DNA from 3 places in the Pseudoalteromonas sp. G5_S1_54_S4 genome. Region 3 is predicted to be linked to each of the others. Evidence: predicted binding sites of a transcription regulator. Region 3 holds the regulator's gene; each other region holds the start of a gene.
What was found. Region 3 encodes MetJ, which represses methionine synthesis genes. Its sites were predicted from a motif close to TAGACGTCTAGACGTCTA; they were not measured.
Positions count from the first base shown of each region.

Region 1: the regulator MetJ is predicted to act here: its motif matches at 1,213-1,230, upstream of ACTRWE_RS03935 (homoserine O-succinyltransferase).
Region 2: the regulator MetJ is predicted to act here: its motif matches at 1,088-1,105, upstream of ACTRWE_RS16890 (methylenetetrahydrofolate reductase).

Region 1 covers NZ_JBQKUL010000006.1:9,396-11,674, forward strand. Annotated here, with positions in the region: gene ACTRWE_RS03930 (homocysteine S-methyltransferase family protein) at 1-199, opposite strand, end outside; gene ACTRWE_RS03935 (homoserine O-succinyltransferase) at 189-1,136, opposite strand; gene ettA (energy-dependent translational throttle protein EttA) at 1,362-2,279, shown strand, end outside.
Region 2 covers NZ_JBQKUL010000058.1:1,469-3,747, reverse strand. Annotated here, with positions in the region: gene ACTRWE_RS16895 (M16 family metallopeptidase) at 1-915, opposite strand, end outside; gene ACTRWE_RS16890 (methylenetetrahydrofolate reductase) at 1,149-2,105, shown strand.
Region 3 covers NZ_JBQKUL010000005.1:64,615-66,893, reverse strand. Annotated here, with positions in the region: gene metB (cystathionine gamma-synthase) at 1-625, opposite strand, end outside; gene metJ (met regulon transcriptional regulator MetJ) at 824-1,144, shown strand; gene ACTRWE_RS03535 (malic enzyme-like NAD(P)-binding protein) at 1,213-2,279, opposite strand, start outside.

The sequences.
Region 1 (2,279 bases), on a different contig from region 3:
CAGGCTTGGTTAGGCTTAATAAATCGTTATTACCTTTAATGAGCACATGCCAATCTTTAAAACGTTCACCACGGTAGTCTTGCTCTTCAAGCTTATGCGCTTGGATCATGGTTCCCATTGCACCATCTAAAATTAAAATGCGCTGTTTGAGCGCAGCGCTCAGCTGTTCATGCTTATTGTTTTGAGGATTATTCGGCATAGTTGTTAGTCCTTACGTCTTGGCTAACTAAGTTAATATCATAGGGTGTGGTTTGGTAAACGTAATAATTTAACCAGTTTGAAAACAGTAAAAACGCGTGGCTTTGCCATGTTTTAGACGGTTGTTTGCTGGCATCGTCATCAGGAAAATAGTTTTCAGGCTTTGGCGCATCGGGGCTTTTTTGTAAATCGCGCTCATATTCGGCTTTTAAACTGTCGGCATCGTATTCGGGGTGGCCGGTAATAAACACTTGGCTGCCCGATTTATTTTTAAGTAAATACGCCCCTACTCGTTCAGAGCCCGCTAATACCACCAGCTCTTCACAGGCGTTTATTTTATTAATATCTATGTGGCCATAGCGTGAGTGGGGTACTAAAAAGGTATCGTCAAAGCCGCGGGTAAGTGCACCATGGGCAAAGTAGCATTGGTGGGTAAACACCCCGCAGAGTTTATTGTCTTTTAAATCGCGCTTTAAATTATAACGGTGGTATAAAGCCGCGTGGGCAGCCCAGCACGAAAACAAGGTAGAAGTTACATGTTGCTCGGCCCAATCAATAATTACTTTGAGCTCTTCCCAATACGCTACTTCTTCATACTCTAAATGTGCGAGCGGTGCACCGGTAATTAACAGTGCATCGTAGTTGTTGTTTTTTACTTCTGAGAAGTAACGATAAAAAGTATCTAAGTGTTGCTCTGAGTTGCTACTACTGCGGTGCGTATCTAGGCGCAATAGCTCAACATTTACTTGCAGCGGAGAGTTAGCCAACAAGCGAATAAACTGTACTTCGGTTTCTACTTTATTAGGCATCAGATTAAGAATAGCCAAACGCATAGGGCGTATTTCTTGGGTTTTTGCACGCGTTTTTGGCATTACAAACACGTTTTCATGACGTAAACGTGCAATAGCTGGCAATTCGTCTTCTACTGTAATTGGCATTCTTAAAGCTCCTGCTCATAAAAACCGAGAGTTAATACGCTCTCATTATGAACAGAATGCCAAAAATATCAACCTCTAGATGTATAGATGTCTAAATGAAATTTATTCACGCGGTTTGTATAAATTGAATATGTACTTTAAAACAGTGCCATTCGTTGACTGTTTCACCTGTGAGCCACTACAATACAGCATTGAAATTTTTATTATTATTTGAAGGCTCCTTCCATGGTTTTACCTGATAAGTTTATATTCTCGATGAGTCGAGTATCTAAGGTTGTGCCACCAAAACGCACTATCTTAAAAGATATTTCGTTGCATTTTTTCCCAGGCGCAAAAATTGGTGTGTTAGGTTTAAATGGTTCTGGTAAATCATCACTACTTCGCATTATGGCGGGTGTTGATGAAGAGTTTGAAGGTGAAGCTCGCCCTCAACCAGGCACTAAAATTGGTTACTTACCGCAAGAGCCTGTTTTAGACGAAAGCAAAACAGTTCGTGAAATTGTTGAAGAAGCTGTAGGTGAAGTAAAACATGCCCTTAACCGCCTTGACGAAGTGTATAACGAATACGCAATGGAAGGTGCTGACTTTGACGCACTGGCTAAAGAGCAAGGTGAATTAGAAGCGGTTATTCAAGCGCACGATGGTCATAATATCGATAACGTATTAGAGCGTGCTGCCGATGCACTTCGTTTACCTGAGTGGGATGCTAAAATTGAGCACCTATCGGGTGGTGAGCGCCGTCGTGTTGCTATTTGTCGTTTGTTACTTGAAAAACCAGACATGCTGATTCTCGATGAACCAACTAACCACTTAGATGCTGAGTCGGTTGCCTGGCTAGAGCGCTTCTTACATGACTACGAAGGCACTGTTGTGGCAGTAACGCATGACCGCTACTTCCTTGATAATGTAGCAGGTTGGATTTTAGAGCTTGACCGTGGTGAAGGTATTCCGTGGGAAGGTAACTACTCTTCTTGGCTTGAGCAAAAAGATGCCCGCTTACAACAAGAGCAAAAATCTGAAAAAGCACGTCAAAAATCAATTGCACAAGAACTTGAGTGGGTGCGTTCAAACCCTAAAGGTCGTCAAGCTAAGTCAAAAGCACGTATGGCGCAGTTTAGCGAGCTACAACAGTCTGATTACCAA
Region 2 (2,279 bases), on a different contig from region 3:
GTCTTTTTTCTGAGGCTCCCATGCAGCGCCTTTATACGACACAAGTAGCCAATGACCTGGTAACCCTTCGTTTTGCTCATGCACATATTTTGGCGCTTGTTGAGTTGGCTCTTTTGGAATATCAGCAACATAGTCGCCTTTTTGCCAGTTACCCCAATGCTTTTTAACCATCGCCATGGTCTCTTTTGGATCAACATCACCAACAATCACAAGCGATACATATTCAGGCTTATAAAACTTATCAAAAAACTCTTTACCGTAGGCCATTTGATCAGGCATGGCTTCAATGTCTTCAAAAAAGCCCATAGTAGTGTGTTTATAGGTATGTTTATCGAACGCTTCTTGGCGTACCGCACTTAATAATTTACGAATTGGACTGGCGTTATTTTTTAAGTACTCGCCTTTAACGGTAAGCGCTTCGGTTCTAAATTGCTCTTCGGTGTAGCTTAAATTTTGAAAAATATCAGCTTCAATCTCAAGTACTTTATCAAGATGCTGTTTTGAAAAATTTAAGTGGTAGTTAGTGTAATCGTTAGTTGTGTAGGCGCGGTTATCAACTCCTGAATTTTTTAGAATATCTGAATACACATCTTGCGGAAACTTTTCAGAGCCTTTAAACATCATGTGTTCAAAAAAGTGAGCAAAACCAGTTTTACCCGCTTCCACTTCATTTCGCGAGCCAACAGATACCGGTATTTGTAGCGATACTACATCTGGGTAATCGGTTTTAACTACCATCACACGCAAGCCGTTATCTAGCTCTTCTAATAGGTAATCTTGTGAAAAAACACGCTCATCTGCTTTATTAACTTGTTCTTGTTGAGCTGCTGTTTGCGTGTTTTGACTTTGCTGCATAGCACAACCTGTTAAGGCCAGCGATACCGCTAGGCTAGTTGCCAATAATTTAAATTTCATTGTTATCCCTTTTTAAATTGAGCAATTTTTAAAACATTTACCAAACTAAGTATGCCGTAAAGCAATTAAATATAAGAGCCCTAAGCCTATTAATTATGTAAACAACTGTGTCAGTTATTAACTATGAAAATAATTCACGTTAGTTGAGAAACTTTCAACAAATAAATCTATCTAGACGTCTAAATGGCTGCTATATTAAATCCATCATCACAAATTAAGCTGGAATGAGGATTATGGCTTTATCACTTCAAGAAAAAATACAGGACACCAACCAAGGTGTTTACCTAATTGGCACAACACCTCCAAAAATTGGGACTGATAAAGCGCAATTAAAAGTCATTGCCGAAAAGTTATTAGGCCGTTTACACGAAATTGAATATGACGGTGTGATTATTTATGACATTCAAGATGAAAGCAGCCGTACAGAGCAAGCGCGTCCATTTGCATTTAAGCAAACAGTTGATCCGCGCGAGTACAGTCAACTCTTACGAGGCTTATCTGATCTTGATGTAATTACTTATAAAAGTGTAGCTCAGCGCGGTGTGAGTGAGTTTAAAGCGTGGTTAGATGAAACTAAAAATGACTACGATTTAAAAAACGTGGTGTTAGTGGGCAGCCCATCATCAGCAGGTGATATAAAGCTGAGCTTACCGAATGCCTATAAAACACTGGCAGAGCAGTCTGAAGATTTCTTTTTAGGTGGTGTAACCATTGCTGAGCGCCATGCCAATAAGCGCAACGAACACCAACGCTTAATAGAAAAAACAGCACAAGGGTGCCAGTTTTTTATCTCTCAAGCCGTTTACAATGCACAAGCAACCATAGATTTAATAACCAGTTATGCGCGCACATGCAAAGCACAAGGCCTGACACCTAATCGAATTATATTAACCTTTACGCCTTGTGGTGGTGAAAAAACCTTAGAGTTTATGCAGTGGCTAGGCATCTCAGTGCCAGAGGCAACTAAATGGCGTATGCTTGATTCGGAAAATACATTAAGCGAATCGGTGCGTATTTGTCGCGAAAACCTCGACTCAATTTTAAAAAGCTGTGCCCACTTAGGTGTGCCGCTGGGTTTAAATATTGAAAGCTTAACCAACCGTAAAGAAGAAATAGACGCATCAATTAACTTATACCGTTTATTAAAAGCAACAATGGAACTCAACCTAGCGGAGAAACTAATAGCTTAATTGCGGGGTTCGGGGTTCGGGGTTCGGGCAACAATAATAAGCGACATAGAATAAGCCAGTTCAAGTAGTTAGCTTCGTTTATTTTAATAAGTACTAACTTGAACTGTCAGGTTTAAACTGTAGGACTTTATCAAACCTGAATTTCGGCAAAGTGCCATGAGAAGACGTTCGTAA
Region 3 (2,279 bases):
CACCAACAACGTCTGAATGGCCATTGATATATTTTGTGGTTGAGTGCACCACAATATCAGCGCCAAACTTAATCGGGTTTTGTAATGCTGGCGATAAAAATGTGTTGTCGGCGGCAACCAGTGCACCACACTGTTTAGCTGTATCAGTTACCGCTTTAATATCTGTTAAGCGTAAAATAGGATTGCTAGGTGTTTCAATCCAAATCAGCTTAGGTTTAATAGCAAGGATGCGTGTCAAACTGTCGCTTTTGGTAAAATCGACCACTTCTAGTTTTAATAAGCCGCGCTTTTCTAGCGAAGTAAATAAGCGATAGCTGCCCCCATAACAGTCATGAGGGATCACTAACGTATCGTCACTATTAAGTAATTGTGTTGTTAGGTGAACGGCTGCCATGCCTGTTGCGGTAATAATGCCTTTAGCGCCACCTTCAAGCTCCGTGAGCGCCTCAGCCAAAATGTCACGATTAGGGTTACCACTGCGGCCATAATCATATTGACGCTTTGTATCAAAGTCAGCAAATGAGTAAGTTGTTGATAAATAAAGCGGTGGAACAACCGCACCATGCTGTTTGTCGGCTTCTATTCCACTACGAACAGCAATTGTTGCCTTATTTTTTTCACTCATTTTCGCTACCTTTACTAATTTGGATGTTTAGACGTCTAAAAGGTAGCGCATGCAATTTAAGATGTCAAAACATTTAAATGTCTAGATAGCTAAATAACTAGTATTTGACTATCTTTTTTAAACCGATAGAATTTCACGCATATTTACACGCTTTGATGCTGTGTGAGCAATTTATAATCTGAGGCAACGATACATCTTATGGCTAAATGGAATGGTGAATATATTCACCCATACGCAGAACACGGGAAAAAATCCGAACAAGTAAAGAAGATCACCGTTTCGATCCCGCTAAATGTATTAAAAGTATTAACTGATGAACGTACTCGTCGTCAAATAAACAACTTACGTCATGCAACAAATAGCGAGCTTTTATGCGAAGCGTTTTTGCATGCGTTTACCGGGCAACCGCTGCCTAATGATGATGATTTGCGTAAAGATAACGCAGAAAAAGTACCTGAAGAAGTGAAGAAAATAATGCAAGAAATGGGACTAGAAGTGCCTATTTTAAATGAAGACTAGAAGGGTCTTTATACAAAAAAACCTCAGCAAATGCTGAGGTTTTTTTTGCGCTAATTTACACTTAACAATTACGCCATGTAGTTTTCTGGCATATCAATTTGTGCCACACCTGAATCAACCGCCGCCTGCGCAACCGCTTTAGCTATACGTGGTAACAAACGTGGATCCATTGGTTTTGGTATAATATATTTAGCACCAAACTCTAATTTGTCGATGCCTGCGGCAGTAAGCACTTCAGCCGGTACGGGCTCTTTAGCAATACTGCGGATTGCTTCTACAGCAGCAATTTTCATCTCGTCGTTTATTTCACTGGCACGTACATCTAACGCACCACGGAAAATAAACGGAAAACACAATACGTTATTAACTTGATTCGGATAATCAGAGCGACCTGTAGCCATAATTAAATCGTTACGTGCAGCGTGTGCTAATTGCGGATCGATTTCAGGATCGGGGTTTGAACAAGCAAATACCACGGGTCTATCAGCCATTAATTTTAAATCTTCAGGGGCTAATAAATTAGGGCCCGATACACCCACAAACACATCGGCATCTTCAATTACATCTTGTAAAGTACGTTTATCGGTATTGTTTGCAAATAATTGCTTATATTCATTCAAGTCATCACGACGCGTATGAATAACTCCTTTGCGATCTAACATATAAATATGTTCACGCAACGCGCCACATTTAATTAAAAGCTCCATACAGGCAACAGCTGCAGCGCCGGCACCTAAACATACAATAATTGCATCTTCAATTGCTTTGCCCTGTACTTCCAGCGCGTTTAGCATACCCGCAGCCGTTACAATAGCCGTACCATGCTGATCATCATGAAAAACAGGAATGCTACAACGCTCTATAAGCGCTTTTTCTATTTCAAAACACTCGGGCGCTTTAATATCTTCTAAATTAATTCCACCAAAGGTGTCGGCAATATTAGCCACCGTGTTAATAAAGTCTTCGGTAGTACGGTGCTTAACTTCAATATCTATAGAGTCTAACCCTGCAAAACGCTTAAATAGTAGCGCTTTACCTTCCATAACTGGTTTTGAAGCCAGTGGACCTAAATTACCTAAGCCTAAAATTGCGGTGCCGTTAGTAATAACCGCAACCATATTTCCTTTACCAGTAT